One region of the Streptomyces sp. NPDC059785 genome, then DNA from elsewhere that is predicted to be linked to it. Evidence: riboswitches for the same ligand, from Rfam matches in the RefSeq annotation. Region 1 holds a riboswitch; each other region holds the start of a gene.
What was found. Region 1 has a riboswitch for thiamine pyrophosphate ahead of thiO (glycine oxidase ThiO). Riboswitches for the same ligand answer to the same signal wherever they lie in the genome.
Positions count from the first base shown of each region.

Region 2: it holds a riboswitch for thiamine pyrophosphate, as region 1 does, so the genes downstream of both, thiC (phosphomethylpyrimidine synthase ThiC) here and thiO (glycine oxidase ThiO) in region 1, are expected to answer to the same signal.
Region 3: it holds a riboswitch for thiamine pyrophosphate, as region 1 does, so the genes downstream of both, ACFV6E_RS28705 (purine-cytosine permease family protein) here and thiO (glycine oxidase ThiO) in region 1, are expected to answer to the same signal.

Region 1 covers NZ_JBHWHV010000082.1:11,066-15,785, forward strand. Annotated here, with positions in the region: gene thiE (thiamine phosphate synthase) at 158-835, opposite strand; gene ACFV6E_RS38645 (Rv2175c family DNA-binding protein) at 986-1,351, opposite strand; gene ACFV6E_RS38650 (NAD(P)/FAD-dependent oxidoreductase) at 1,465-2,685, opposite strand; TPP riboswitch at 2,843-2,955, shown strand; gene thiO (glycine oxidase ThiO) at 2,953-4,143, shown strand; gene thiS (sulfur carrier protein ThiS) at 4,140-4,352, shown strand; gene ACFV6E_RS38665 (thiazole synthase) at 4,356-4,720, shown strand, end outside.
Region 2 covers NZ_JBHWHV010000023.1:70,823-75,542, reverse strand. Annotated here, with positions in the region: gene ACFV6E_RS19145 (IclR family transcriptional regulator) at 1-4, shown strand, start outside; gene ACFV6E_RS19140 (SsgA family sporulation/cell division regulator) at 103-540, shown strand; gene ACFV6E_RS19135 (YibE/F family protein) at 654-2,471, opposite strand; TPP riboswitch at 2,544-2,700, shown strand; gene thiC (phosphomethylpyrimidine synthase ThiC) at 2,693-4,534, shown strand; gene ACFV6E_RS19125 (VOC family protein) at 4,569-4,720, opposite strand, start outside.
Region 3 covers NZ_JBHWHV010000043.1:74,695-79,414, reverse strand. Annotated here, with positions in the region: gene ACFV6E_RS28720 (MDR family MFS transporter) at 1-591, opposite strand, end outside; gene ACFV6E_RS28715 (DUF309 domain-containing protein) at 852-1,385, opposite strand; tRNA gene ACFV6E_RS28710 (tRNA-Pro) at 1,505-1,578, shown strand; TPP riboswitch at 1,624-1,718, shown strand; gene ACFV6E_RS28705 (purine-cytosine permease family protein) at 1,708-3,117, shown strand; gene thiD (bifunctional hydroxymethylpyrimidine kinase/phosphomethylpyrimidine kinase) at 3,218-4,057, shown strand; gene ACFV6E_RS28695 (NAD(P)-dependent oxidoreductase) at 4,197-4,720, shown strand, end outside.

The sequences.
Region 1 (4,720 bases):
GTGGAAATTGTCCGATTTGTCGACTTCTTGTCCACCCCTCGGGACGAAGGTCCCGGAACACCGGCACGCGCCCGCGGCCTCCCGCGCACCCGCCGCCCCACCGACCTGCCGACCCGCCGTCCCACCGACCTGCCGACCCGCCGCCCTGCCCGCCGGGCTACCGCACCCCGCGCAGCCGCTTCGCGAACTCCCCCGCCGCCGCTCCCGGGTCGTCGGCCTCGGTGATCGCCCGGACCACGACGACACGCCGCGCGCCGGCCTCCAGCACCTCGTCCAGGTTCCCCAGGTCGATGCCGCCGATGGCGAACCAGGGTCTGCCGATGCCCAGGGACGCCGTGCGGCGGACCAGGTCCAGGCCGGGAGCGGGCCTGCCCGGCTTGGTCGGGGTGGGCCAGCAGGGGCCCGTGCAGAAGTAGTCCACGCCCGGCTGGACGGCGGCGGCGGACGCCTCGGCGGCCGTGTGCGTGGAGCGGCCGATCAGGACGTCGTCGCCGAGGATCGCGCGGGCCGCGGGCACCGGAAGGTCGCCCTGGCCCAGATGGAGCACCTGGGGGCCGGCCGGGTGGGCGGCGCGGGCCGCGTGGGCCACGTCCGCCCGGTCGTTCACCGACAGGAGTCTGCCGTGCTCCCGGCACTTGTCGGCGAAGAGCGCGAGGTACTCCAGCTCCTCGGCCGCCTCCAGGCTCTTGTCGCGCAGCTGCACGATGTCGACGCCGCCCGCCAGGACGGCGTCCAGGAACCCGGCCAGGTCGCCCTGGCGCTTGCGGGCGTCCGTGCACAGATAGACCAGGGCGTCGGCGAGCCGCGCACGCGCGGTGACTGCGGCCTGAGGCATGGGGGTCCCCCTGTTCGGGCTTCACGAGCCGGGCTCGTGAAGCGAAGCCGGGAACGCGGGGCGGGCGCCCCGCGTCCCCGGTGGCGCGCGGACCGCGGCGGCCGTGGGGCGGCGAGCCGTGGTCCGTGCGCCGGACGGTCGTCTTCCGGATCAGACGGCGAGCGCCTGGGCGCGGCGCTTCACCTCCGTGCCGCGATTCTCGCTCAGGGCCTGCGCGGGGGTGCCGGGCAGGCTGTCGTCGGGGGTGAAGAGCCACTCGAGCATCTCTTCGTCGGTGAAGCCGTCGTCCCGCAGGAGCGTCAGGGTGCCGGTCAGGCCCTTGACGACCTTGTCCCCGTCGATGAAGGCGGCGGGGACGTGCAGCGCCCGGTTCTCACCACGGCGTACGGCGATCAGCTGGCCCTCCTTGACCAGCTGCCGGACGCGGGTCACCTCGACGCCGAGCTGTTCGGCGATGTCGGGGACGGTGAGCCAGGCGGGGACGAGAGCATCGATCTTTGCGTCAATCTCGGTCACGGGACAAGCCTGCCATCTGGGACTGACAGTCGGTAGCCGGGCACCCTCCGGCCGGGTCGCGGCAGGCCGGGCTGTCCGCCGTACGGCGGGACGCGACCCCGCCGCCGTGGCCGTTACGCCGTGGCCGCCTTCAGCGGGCGGGCCGGGTCCGCCAGCAGCTCCGGATCCATCGCGGTGCCCGCCTCGATCAGCTTGCGCCCCTGGGCGAGGTCCCGGGGCCTGCCCACCGCCAGCAGGGCGACCAGCCGCCCTTCACGGAGCCAGCAGACGGTCCAGGCGGCGCCCGCCGGATCGCCCCGCCAGACCGTGGCGTCGCCGGCCGCGTGATGACCGGCGTACTGCACGAAACGGCCGAACTGCTCGGACCAGAAGTACGGCACCGGGTCGTACGCCGTGGGCGTCTCGCCGATGATGTTCGCCGCGACCGTGCGCGGCCCCTGGAGGGCGTTGTCCCAGTGGTGGACCAGCAGGCGCCCCTGGTAGCGGCCCGACGGGAAGGAGGCGCAGTCGCCGACCGCGTACACGTCGGGCGCCGAGGTGCGCAGGTGGTCGTCGGCGACGACCTCGCCGTGCGCGCCGAGCTCGATGCCGGAGCCCGCCAGCCAGGCCGTCGCGGGACAGGCCCCGATGCCGACGACGACCGCGCCCGCGGGCAGCCGGGTGCCGTCGTCCAGGATCACCGCGCCGGGTTCGACGCTCGCCACGCGCGCGTGAGTGCGCAGTTCGGTGCCACTGTCGGCGTACCAGCCGGTCATCGGCGCGGCCACCTCGGCGGGCAGCGCCCCGGCGAGCGGCCGGTCGGCGGCCTCGACGACGGTCACCGCGCAGCCGGCCTCACGGGCGGCGGTGGCGAATTCGGCGCCGATCCAGCCCGCCCCGACGACCACGACGTCGTGCTGCCGGGCGAGCACGGGGCGCAGCCGCTCGGCGTCGTCCAGGGTGCGCAGCAGATGGACCCCGGGGACGTCCTCCGCGCCCGGCAGCCGGATCGGCTCGGCGCCCGTGGCGAGCACCAGGACGTCGTACGGGACGGGTCCCTCCGCGGTGTCGACCTCGTGGTCGCCGGGGCGGACGGCGAGCACCTCGCGGCCGAGGCCCAGGGTGATGCCGAGCGCGGGGAAGTCGACGTCGAAGGCGGATCCCTCGGCCTTGCCGAGGAGCACGGCCTTGGACAGCGGTGGCCTGTCGTACGGCTGGTGCGGTTCCGCGCCGAGCACGGTCACGTCGCCCGCGAATCCCTGTTCCCGCAACGCGACCGCGGTCTGCACCCCGGCCATGCCCGCGCCCACGACGACGACCCGCCGTACCGTACGCCCCTGCGTCTGCTCGCTCACTCGATCACCTTAGACAACTGACAATTCGTCAGTCAGCGGACCGGGCCCGTGACCTGTTCCACACGCGCGTGCCGCCGCCCGGGTGGCGGCCGTCCCGGCCGCCGTGCGCGAGGGCTCCCCTACTGGCACCCGGACGGACGGGCTAGGGTGGCCAACGTAGAGCACACGCGGGAGCCCGGACGCACCGGGCTGAGAGGGAGGCTGGCCGGCCTCCGACCGTACGAACCTGATCCGGGTCATGCCGGCGAAGGGAGGGGCTGGACACCCATGGCGCTTGTGCCGGACACGGCGGACGTCCTCGTGGTCGGGGGCGGGATCATCGGGCTCGTGACCGCCTGGCGGGCCGCGCAGCACGGGTTCGCCACCGCGGTCGTGGACCCCGAGCCGGGCGGCGGGGCGGCGCAGGTGGCCGCCGGGATGCTGGCCGCCGTCACCGAGCTGCACCACGGCGAGCAGACCCTGCTGGGCCTCAATCTGGCCTCCGCGGAGCGTTATCCGGACTTCGCGGCCGAGCTGACCGGGGCGACGGGTCTCGACCTCGGCTACCGCAGGAGCGGCACGCTCGCGGTCGCCCTGGACGCCGACGACCGCGCCCACATGCGCGAACTGCACGCGCTGCAACGCCGGTCGGGGCTCGACTCGGAGTGGCTCAGCGGCCGCGAGTGCCGCCGCCTGGAGCCGATGCTCGCGCCCGGCGTGCGCGGCGGGCTCCGGGTCGACGGGGACCACCAGATCGACCCGCGGCGGCTCGCCGCGGCCCTGGTCACCGCCTGCGAACGCGCCGGGGTCGTCCTCCACCGCACCTGGGCACAGCGGCTGACCGTCCTGCGCGACCGGGCGGCCGGTGTCGTCACCGCGGACGGCACCGCGCTCGCCGCCGGCCGGGTCGTCCTGGCGGCGGGCAGCCTCAGCGGGCGCCTCGCGGGCGTGCCCGACGACGTAGTGCCGCCCGTACGGCCGGTGAAGGGGCAGGTACTGCGGCTGACGGTGCCGAAGCGGTACGCGCCGTTCCTGAGCCGTACGGTGCGTGCCGTGGTGCGCGGCAGTCAGGTCTATCTGGTGCCCCGGGTGAGCGGCGAGCTCGTCGTCGGCGCCACCAGCGAGGAACTGGGCTGGGACACCACCGTGACCGCGGGCGGGGTGTACGAGCTGCTGCGGGACGCCCACGAGCTGGTCCCCGGCATCACGGAGCTGCCGCTGACCGAGACCCGCGCGGGACTGCGTCCCGGCTCCCCCGACAACGCGCCGCTGCTCGGCCCGACCGTGCTGGACGGCCTGCTCCTGGCCACCGGCCACTACCGCAACGGTGTCCTCCTCACGCCCGTCACCGGCGACGCCATGGCGCACGTCCTGACCACCGGTGAACTCCCGGACGTGGCCCGCCCCTTCAGCCCCGGGCGGTTCGGCCAGGGCCCGGCCGGAGCGGCCCGCACGAACCCCACGGAGCAGCCCGTATGAGCGTCCTCGTCACCGTCTTCGTCAACGGGGAGCGGCGGACGGTCGCCGACGGCACCGCGCTCGACGCGCTCGTCGCGACCCTCACCGCGGCCCCCTCGGGCATCGCCGCCGCCCTCAACGAAACCGTCGTCCCGCGCGCGCAGTGGCCGGTCACCGCCCTAGGCGAGGGTGACCGCGTCGAAGTCCTCACCGCCGTCCAAGGAGGCTGAACCATGGCCGACGACTCCTTCGTCCTCGGTGGTACGACCTACGCGTCCCGCCTGATCATGGGCACGGGCGGCGCGCCCAGCCTCGACGTCCTGGAGCGCTCGCTGCTGGCGTCCGGCACGGAGCTGACGACGGTCGCGATGCGCCGGGTCGACCCGGCGGCCCACGGCTCGGTGCTCTCGGTGCTCGGCCGGCTCGGCATCCGCGTCCTGCCGAACACGGCGGGCTGCTTCACAGCGGGCGAGGCCGTGCTGACCGCCCGCCTCGCGCGCGAGGCACTGGGCACGGATCTGGTCAAGCTGGAGGTCATCGCCGACGAGCGGACGCTGCTGCCCGATCCGATCGAGCTGCTCGACGCCGCCGAGACGCT
Region 2 (4,720 bases), on a different contig from region 1:
CTGAAAACTCACTCCTTGTGATCTCCCGTATACGTTGAGCAAGATGCAGCAGGGTCAGGGATGTGTTTCCCGGCCAGTCGACGGCAAACGACGGGGTAGACGATGCGCGAGTCGGTAGAGGCAGAAGTCATGATGAGCTTCCTGGTGTCGGAGGAGCTCGCCTTCCGCATCCCGGTGGAGCTGCGGTACGACACCTGCGATCCGTTCGCCGTGCGGCTGACCTTCCATCTGCCCGGCGACGCCCCGGTGACGTGGGCCTTCGGCCGGGAACTGCTGATCGACGGCGTGGGCCGCCCCTGCGGGGACGGTGACGTACGCATCTCCCCCACGGAGCCGGAGCTCTTCGGCGAGGTGCTGATCCGGCTCCAAGTGGGCGGTGACCAGGCGCTGTTCCGATCGGGTACGGCTCCGCTGGTGGCCTTCCTCGACCGGACGGACCGGCTCGTCCCGCTGGGGCAGGAGCGTTCCCTCGCGCACTTCGACACCCACCTCGACGACGCGCTGGACCGCATCCTGGCCGAGGAACAGAGCGCGGGCTGAGCACAGCGGTGCCTGCAAGTCCCTGTGCCTGGTGCCTGTGCCCGGCACCTGACGACCCCGTGCCTCCGTCTCTGCCTTCCCTCCCGACGGGCCCGGCCGTGGCCGGGCCGGGCTCAGCGCTTCCGCCGCCGGCCCCGCCCGCCCCGCGCGGGTGTCCTGGCGTCCGCATCGAGCGGGGGCCGGGCACTTGCCGGGGCCGGGACGCCCGCTGACTTCGTGCGGTCGGCCGACACCACCAGGGCCGCCAGCGCGGTGGTGACCGGGACCGACGCGACCAGACCGATCGAGCCCACCAGCGTGCGCACGATCTCCTCGGCGACCAGCTCGCTGTTGGCGACCGTACCGACGCTGCTCTGCGCGATGGAGAAGAGCAGCAGCAGCGGCAGCGCGGCGCCCGCGTAGGCCAGGACCAGGGTGTTGACGACCGACGCGATGTGGTCGCGGCCGATCCGGATGCCCGCGCGGTACAGCTTGCGCCACCCCATCGTCGGGTCCGCCTGGTGCAGCTCCCAGACCGCGGAGGTCTGCGTCACCGTGACGTCGTCGAGCACGCCGAGCGAGCCGATGATGACGCCGGCCAGCAGCAGACCGCTCATGTCGATGGCCGGGTACAGGCCGTGGATGAGGCCGGTGTTGTCGTCCACATTGCCGGTGAGCGCCGCCCAGCCGATGAACCCGGAGCCCAGGATGCCGATCAGCAGCAGCGAGAGCAGCGTGCCGAGCACCGCCACTGATGTGCGGGCCGAGAGGCCGTGGCACATGTAGAGGGCGATCAGCATGATGGCGCTGGCTCCGACGACCGCCACTATCAGCGGGTTCGACCCCTGGAGGATCGCGGGCAGGATGAAGAACGTCAGCACCAGGAAGCTGACGGCCAGCGCGATCAGCGCCATGACTCCGCGCATCCGGCCCACCACCACGACGGCCAGCGCGAAGATCCCGGCGAGCAGCGCCATGGGCAGCTTGCGGTTCACGTCGGCGACCGAGTACTGGAGGTTCTCCGGCGCGGAGGGCTCGTAGGCGACCACGACCTTCTCGCCCTGGCTCAACTGCCGTGACTGGTCCGGCTGGACGATCTCGGTGAAGGTCCGGCCCTTGTCCTTGCCGGTGTCGACCCGGATCGTCGCCTTCTTGCACTCGCCGGTCGCCTGCTGCTGGGCGGAGGAGCCCTCGGCGGTGGAGGTGTCGCCGGTCGGGGTGTCCGCCGAGGCGTTGACGGACTTGCAGTCCACCCGGACGACCTTGGTGACCGTCGCCTGCTGGGTCTGCCGGTCGAAGCCGACACCGGTGCGCTCATGGGAGGGGGCACCGCCCGGCCAGAGCACCGCCAGGCCCACGACGACCGCTGTCGCGAAGGGAATCAGCACCGCGGCGATGACCTTGCGAAGATGCTTCGAGACGGGCGCGGCCGGGCCGTGACTGTGCGAGTGCCCGTGGCCGTGGCCGTGGCCGTGGCCGTTCCCGTGCCCGTCCCCGTCCTCGGGCCCCGGCCCGTGCCCGCCGCCGGATCCCGGACCCTGGCCGCCACCGGGCCCTGATCCGCCACCAGGCCCCGATCCGCCGCCGGGTCCCGGACCTTGCCCGTTCCCGCCCGCGGACCCGGACCCAAATCCTGATCCGCCGAGTGCCGGGCCTTGCGCGCTCCCGCCCCCGCCTCCGAACCCTCGCCCGCCGCCCTGACCCGGCCCCCGCGCGCCACCGAATCCGCCACCCGGTCCATGCCCGCTCGGTCCATGCCCGTCCGGCCCGTGTCCACCCGGTCCGTGGCCGCCGGGCCCGTGCCCGCCCGGCCCATGGGCCTGCCTGTCGCCGGGATCCTGCCCATGGCCGCCGTCCGGGCCCGGCCCGGACGGCGGTCTGTGAGGCGTTCTCTGCGGCGGCCCGTGCGGCGGCCGGGAGGGTGGGAAGGGCGGCTGAGGCGTCGTGGTCACCGACCGATCATCGCAAGAACGAAGGGGGCCCTCTGTTCACCGCGCCAATATTGCCGCTAGCGTGGAGTTACCTTTTGCACACGCGGGAGCTCGGAGCACCGGGCTGAGAGGGCGCTGACCTCCGTCCCAGCGATGTTTCACATGAAACATCGGCGGACGGACACCGCTGCGTCGACCGCTGAACCTGTTACCGGGTAATGCCGGCGTAGGGAGTAGGTCTCATGACCAACAACGACGTACGCACGCCTGCCTCCAGCCAGACGGACGAGGTGTCCGACGTGTCTCCGGGCGATCAGTCCCAGGAGCCGTCGCGGGAGGCCGGCAGGTCCATCGGCTGGCACAAGGCATACGTCGAGGGCTCACGCTCCGACCTGCGGGTGCCGGTCCGTCAGGTGCACCTGACCAACGGGCGGTCGGTCACGCTGTACGACACCTCGGGCCCGTACACCGATCCGGCCGTCGACACCGACGTACGCAGGGGCCTGGCGCCGCTGCGGGAGAACTGGATCACCGCTCGCGGCGACACCGAGGAGTACGCGGGCCGCCCCGTCCGTCCCGAGGACGACGGGATCAGGCACACCGCGCCGCGCGGGGGCCTGCGTAATCTCGACGCGGTCTTCCCGGGACGGCCGCGCCAGCCGCGCCGGGGCCGCCCAGGCCGGCCGGTCACCCAGCTCGCCTACGCACGGCGCGGCGAGATCACGCCCGAGATGGAGTTCGTGGCGGTCCGCGAGAACGTCGACCCCGAGGTCGTACGTGAGGAGATCGCCGCAGGCCGCGCGGTCCTGCCCGCGAACGTCAACCACCCGGAGATCGAGCCGATGATCATCGGCAAGCGGTTCCTGGTGAAGGTCAACGCCAACATCGGCAATTCCGCGGTCACTTCCTCCATCGAGGAGGAGGTCGAGAAGATGACCTGGGCCACCCGCTGGGGTGCCGACACGGTCATGGACCTGTCGACCGGGCGCAACATCCACACGACCCGCGAATGGGTCCTGCGCAACTCCCCCGTCCCCATCGGCACTGTCCCGCTGTACCAGGCGCTGGAGAAGGTCGACGGCCGGGCCGAGGAGCTGACCTGGGAGATCTACAAGGACACGGTCATCGAGCAGGCCGAGCAGGGCGTGGACTACATGACCGTCCACGCGGGCGTACGCCTGTCGTACGTGCCGCTCACGGCGAACCGCAAGACCGGCATCGTCTCGCGCGGCGGCTCGATCATGGCGGCCTGGTGCCTGGCGCACCACAAGGAGTCGTTCCTGTACGAGCACTTCGATGAACTCTGCGAAATCCTCGCCGCGTACGACGTCACGTACTCGCTCGGCGACGGCCTGCGGCCCGGCTCGATCGCGGACGCCAACGACCAGGCACAGTTCGCGGAATTGCGGACGCTCGGGGAACTCAACGCGATCGCCAAGCGTTTGAACGTACAGACCATGATCGAGGGCCCGGGACATGTCCCGATGCACAAGATCAAGGAGAACATCGACCTTCAGCAGGAGATCTGCGATGAAGCTCCGTTCTATACGCTCGGCCCGCTGACGACGGACGTCGCACCCGCGTACGACCACATCACCTCCGGCATCGGTGCCGCGATGATCGCCTGGTGGGGCACGGCCATGCTCTGCTACGTCACGCCCAAGGAACACTTGGGCCTGCCCAACCGTGACGACGTCAAGACCGGCGTCATCACCTACAAGATCGCCGCCCACGCAGCCGACCTCGCCAAGGGGCACCCCGGTGTGCAGGAATGGGACGATGCGCTGTCCGACGCCCGCTTCGAGTTCCGGTGGGAGGACCAGTTCAATCTGGCCCTCGACCCGGACACGGCACGGGAGTTCCACGACGAGACGCTCCCGGCCGAGCCCGCCAAGACGGCACACTTCTGCTCGATGTGCGGCCCGAAGTTCTGCTCGATGAAGATCAGCCAGAGCATCACCGAGCGGTTCGGCGGCGGGGCGGCCGACGGCGCCTCCGCCGAGGAGGTCGCCGAGGGGATGCTGGAGAAATCGCGGGAGTTCGCGGCGAGCGGCAACCGGGTCTATCTGCCCATCGCCGACTGACGCGACGGCGGGCCGGCTCCCCGGCGTGGCGTGGTCACGCCGGGGCGTCCTCCGGGTACCAGCGGAGTTCCACGGTGTTCCCGTCAGGGTCCTGGACGTAGACGGACGTGGCGGAGCCGCGTGCGCCGAAGCGGTCGACGGGGCCTTGTAGAACCGTGAAGGTCCCGGACGCGATGACTTCGTCCC
Region 3 (4,720 bases), on a different contig from region 1:
GATCACCACGACGATCGCGATGGGCACGTTGACGTAGAACGCCCACCGCCAGGTCAGATGGTCCGTGAACAGTCCGCCGAGCAGCGGCCCGATCACCGTGGACACCCCGAACACGGCGCCGATCGCACCCTGGTACTTGCCCCGCTCCCGCAGCGGGATGACGTCGGCGATCAGCGCCATCGCGGTGACCATCAGACCGCCCGCCCCGATGCCCTGCATCGCCCGCCACGCGATCAGCAGCGGCATGTTCGTGGCCAGCCCGCACAGGAACGAACCGGTGATGAAGACGACCGCCGAGACCTGGAAGACCAGCTTGCGCCCGAACAGGTCGCCGAACTTGCCGACCAGCACCGTCGCCACGGTCTCCGCCAGCAGGTACGAGGTGACGACCCACGACATGTGCGAGGCGCCGCCCAGGTCCGCCACGATCGTCGGCAGGGCGGTGCCGACGATCGTCTGGTCGAGGGCCGCGAGCAGCACGCCCAGCATGATCGTCACGAAGACGACGTTGCGCCGCCGGTTGTCCAGCACGGGGGGCGCGGCGGCCGGGGCGGACGCCGACGACGGCACGCTCTCGTCTGTGGTCGTCACAGGGCCAGCGTCACACTGCCGAGTGGCGGGTGCATGCGGGGTGCTCCGCCTGGCGTACAGGGCGCTCCGCCGGAGGCGGGGTGTGGTCCGCCGTCGGTCGGCCGCCTGCCTGCCGGCCGGCTGCCCGCGCCGGCCAGGCGCTCCACCGGCGGTGCCGCGGACTGCCGTCGGCCGGCTGCGGCGCCGCCTTGGCCGGTCGCGCGGTTCCCCGCGCCCCTGACGGGGCGCACCCCGACCGCGGCGGACCTCGCGCGGCTCCCTCAGGGGGTGGGTCCCGTCAGTTTCGGTGCTCGCTTCCCGGCGTCGATCGCCGTCCCGCCCTGCTCGACCTCCGCGGCCAGCTCCCGGGCCCAGGCGGCCAGTTCCGCCGGGTGCAGTCCGTGGGGCCGGGGGCGGCCGGCCGTCGTGGACCACTCCTCGATCGCTCCCGCGCCGCGGCGCAGCAGGCGGGCGCCGCCCGTCACGTTGCCCCGGGCCGCGTGGGTCAGGCCCACCGCGAGCTGGGCCATCCCGCGCCACAGCGCGCGCTCGGTGTCGGGGCCCGACTTCCAGGCGTCCTCGAAGACCTCGTGCGCGTGGAACGGCTTGCCCGCCGCGAGCAGCGTCTGCGCCTCGGCGACGGTCTCCGCCGGGGTGCGCACCACCCCCTCGGGCTGCCGCTCCACCCCGTCCGCGCCGTACGGCAGCGGACGGCCGAGACCGTCCCGGGGCCGGGCGTTGCGCGCCCGGCCCTCCGTGTCCCGGTCGCGCCCGCCGCTGCCGCCGGTGTCCCCGGTCGCCGATGTCGCGCTCATACCGCGATTGTCCCGCCCCGGCCCGCGCACCGCCGCCCCGCCCCCCGCGGACCGTCCCCGTACGTGGGGTAAAGTTCTCTGCGCGCCGCCACGCGGGAAGAACACCGCGGCGGGCGCACCGGGACGTGGCGCAGCTTGGTAGCGCACTTGACTGGGGGTCAAGGGGTCGCAGGTTCAAATCCTGTCGTCCCGACGGTGCGAAGGGTCTTCACGGGCGACAGCCCGCGAGGGCCCTTTTCCCACGGACACGGGGTGCCCCGTAAGAGGGCTGAGATCACACCCGTCGAACCTGAACCAGTTAGGACTGGCGGAGGGATGTCTCATGGCGTTGCCGCATGCCCGCGCGGAAACGGCCGGTACCGGAGCAGAGGGCCGGGGTGTCTTCGACGGGCGGATGCCCGCCGCCCCCGGTGATCTGCGCATCGAGGCGCGGGGAATCGCGCCGGTGCCAAAGGACGCGCGGTACGGCGGGCCCGGGCGGCTGTTCACCGTCTGGTTCGCGCCCAACCTGACCATGACCGGGGTCTTCACCGGCACCCTCGGCGCCGCGCTCGGCCTCGACTTCGCCACCGCGCTCACCGCCGTCGTCCTCGGCACCCTGCTCGGGGCCGTGCCGACCGCGTACCTGGGCACCTGGGGCAGCCGGACCGGTGCCGGGCAGCTCCCGCTCGCCGGGCTGGCCTTCGGCCGGGCGGTGGCGGTGCCGGGCGCCCTGCAATGGCTGTCCTCCATCGCCTGGGACGCGCTGATCGGCCTGTTCGGCGGCGACGCCCTCGCACAGCTCTGCGGCCGGCCGTTCTGGCTGGGCGCCCTGGTCATGCTGGCCGCGCAGGGCGTGCTCGGCGTCCTCGGGTACGAGGCGATCCACCGGCTCCAGACCGTGATGACCTTCGCGCTCGCGGCCGCGTTCGCCGCGCTCACCGTCAGGCTGGCCGACGGCGGCACCGCGAGCGCCGCGGCCGGCACCGCACACGGCGCCGACCGGGCCGGCGCATTCGTCCTGACCTGCACGGTCGCGCTGAGTCTGGCCCTGTCCTGGGCGCCCTACGCCAGCGACTTCAGCCGCTATCTGCCGCGCGACACCTCACGGCCGCGGATGTTCTGGTGCACGCTGCTCGGCATCTCGGTGTCCTTCGTCGCCGTCCAGGCGCTCGGCCTGTGGGGCGCGTCCGTGTTCACCGACCAGACCGCCCGCGGCGTCGACACCCTGCTCGGCGGCGGCGTACTCGGCGCGTCCGGGCTGCTCGTCGTGGCCCTCGCCGCGCTGTGCAGCAACGCGATGAACGACTACAGCGGCTCGCTCGCCCTCCAGACCATGGGCGTACGCGTGCCACGCCCCGTCGCCGCCGCCCTGGCCGCCGTGCTCGGCTTCCCGCTCGTCCTGTGGATGCACGCGGCCGACACCACCACCCGCTTCCAGAACGTCCTGCTGCTCGTCGGCTACTGGATACCCGGGTTCGTGGCGATCGTCGTCGTGGACTGGGCCGCCCGCGCCAGAGCCCGCCGCGGCGCGCCCGTCGACCTGGCCGCCGAGCGCGCCCGCCCGGTGCCCTGGTGGCCGGCGCTCACGGCGTTCCTCGCCGCCTTCGCCGCGGCGGTGCCGTTCATGAGCACCAGCCTGTACGTGGGCCCGGTGGCCGAGGCCCTGCACGGCGCCGACCTCGCCTACGGGGTGGCGTTCCTGGTGGCCCTCGCCGTGTACACGCCGCTGCGCGTGCGCCGGCCCCACTGATGCCCCCGCGCGCCCCCCGACCTCCCCTCCTCCTTCCGCACGGAGCCGCACCACCATGCCCACCGCCCCGTACGTCCGGCCACCCGAAGGAGAGCCTGGTATGACCCCTCAGCCCGTCCCGGCCACCCCGGGCGCCGCCCCTCGCACCGCGCCGCCCCGCGTCCTGACCGTCGCCGGATCCGACTCCGGCGGCGGCGCGGGCATCCAGGCCGACCTCAAGACGATGCTCGCCCTCGGCGCGCACGGCATGAGCGTGCTCACCGCCGTCACCGCGCAGAACTCCCTCGGCGTGCAGGGCGCGTGGGAACTGCCCGCCGAGGCGGTCCGCGCCCAGTACCGCAGCGTCGTGGACGACATCGGGGTGCAGGCGGTGAAGACCGGCATGCTCGCCTCGCCGCTGCTCGTCGAGACGGTCGCCGAACTGCTCGCCGGGACGGCCGCGCCCGTGGTGGTGGACCCGGTCAGCGTGTCCAAGCACGGCGACCGGCTGCTGGCCGACGACGCGCTGGACGCCGTACGGAACACACTGCTGCCTACGGCGACGGTGGCGACGCCGAACCTGGACGAGACGGCGGAGCTCACCGGGATCGCCGTAGCCGACGAGGCGGACATGGTGCGGGCCGCGGACCGGCTGCTGTCGTACGGGCCCCGGTGGGTCCTGGTCAAGGGCGGGCACCTGCCCGGCGCGGCCGTCGACCTGCTGACCGACGGCACCGAGGAGCACTGGCTGCGCGCCCCGCGCCACGACAACCGCCATACGCACGGCACCGGTTGCACGCTCGCCTCGGCCGTCGCGGTGGGCCTGGCCCAGGGCCACCCGGTACCGGCGGCGGTACGGCTGGCGAAGGACTACGTCACCGGAGCGATCGAGTCCGGCTTCCCCCTGGGCGCGGGCATCGGCCCCGTCGACCACGGCTGGCGGACCCGCGGGGCGGACTGACCGCGCCCGGTCCCCGGCGCCGGACGGCGGCACGCGTCCGGCCCAGCACCGCGCATGCCCCCGGGACGTACGAGGAAGACGTACGAGGAAGACGTACGAGGAAGACGTACGAGGAAGACGTACGGGGAGAAGGAGACACGTGAGCATTCCGCCCCCGCCCTCCGTCGCCGGCCGGCCCGTCGTGCTGCTGCGGCCCGCCCCGCAGCGAACCGACCGCATCTTCACGCCCGGCGCCCTGCGGCTGCTGCACGACCGCTTCACCGTCGTGGACCTCGCCGACGACCCGTCGGACGAGGCGTTCGACGCGGCGCTGCCCGACGCCTTCGCGATCATCGGCCAGCCCGACCTGCCCGCCGGGCGGCTGGCCCGCGCACCCCGGCTGCGGGCCCTGCTGAACGTCGAGGGCAACTTCTATCCGAACGTCGACTACGAGACCTGCTTCCGGCGCGGTGTCCACGTGCTCGGCTGCGGACCCGCCTACGCGCAGGCCGTCGCCGAGTACGCGCTCGCCCTCGCCCTCGACCTGGCCCGGGGCATCAGCCGCGAGGACCGCGCCTTCCGCGCCGGACGCGAGCGCTACGTGTCCGACGGCAACGCCGACGCCGTACTCCTGCGCGGCTCGGACATCGGCCTCGTCGGCTTCGGCAACCTCGGCCGCGCGCT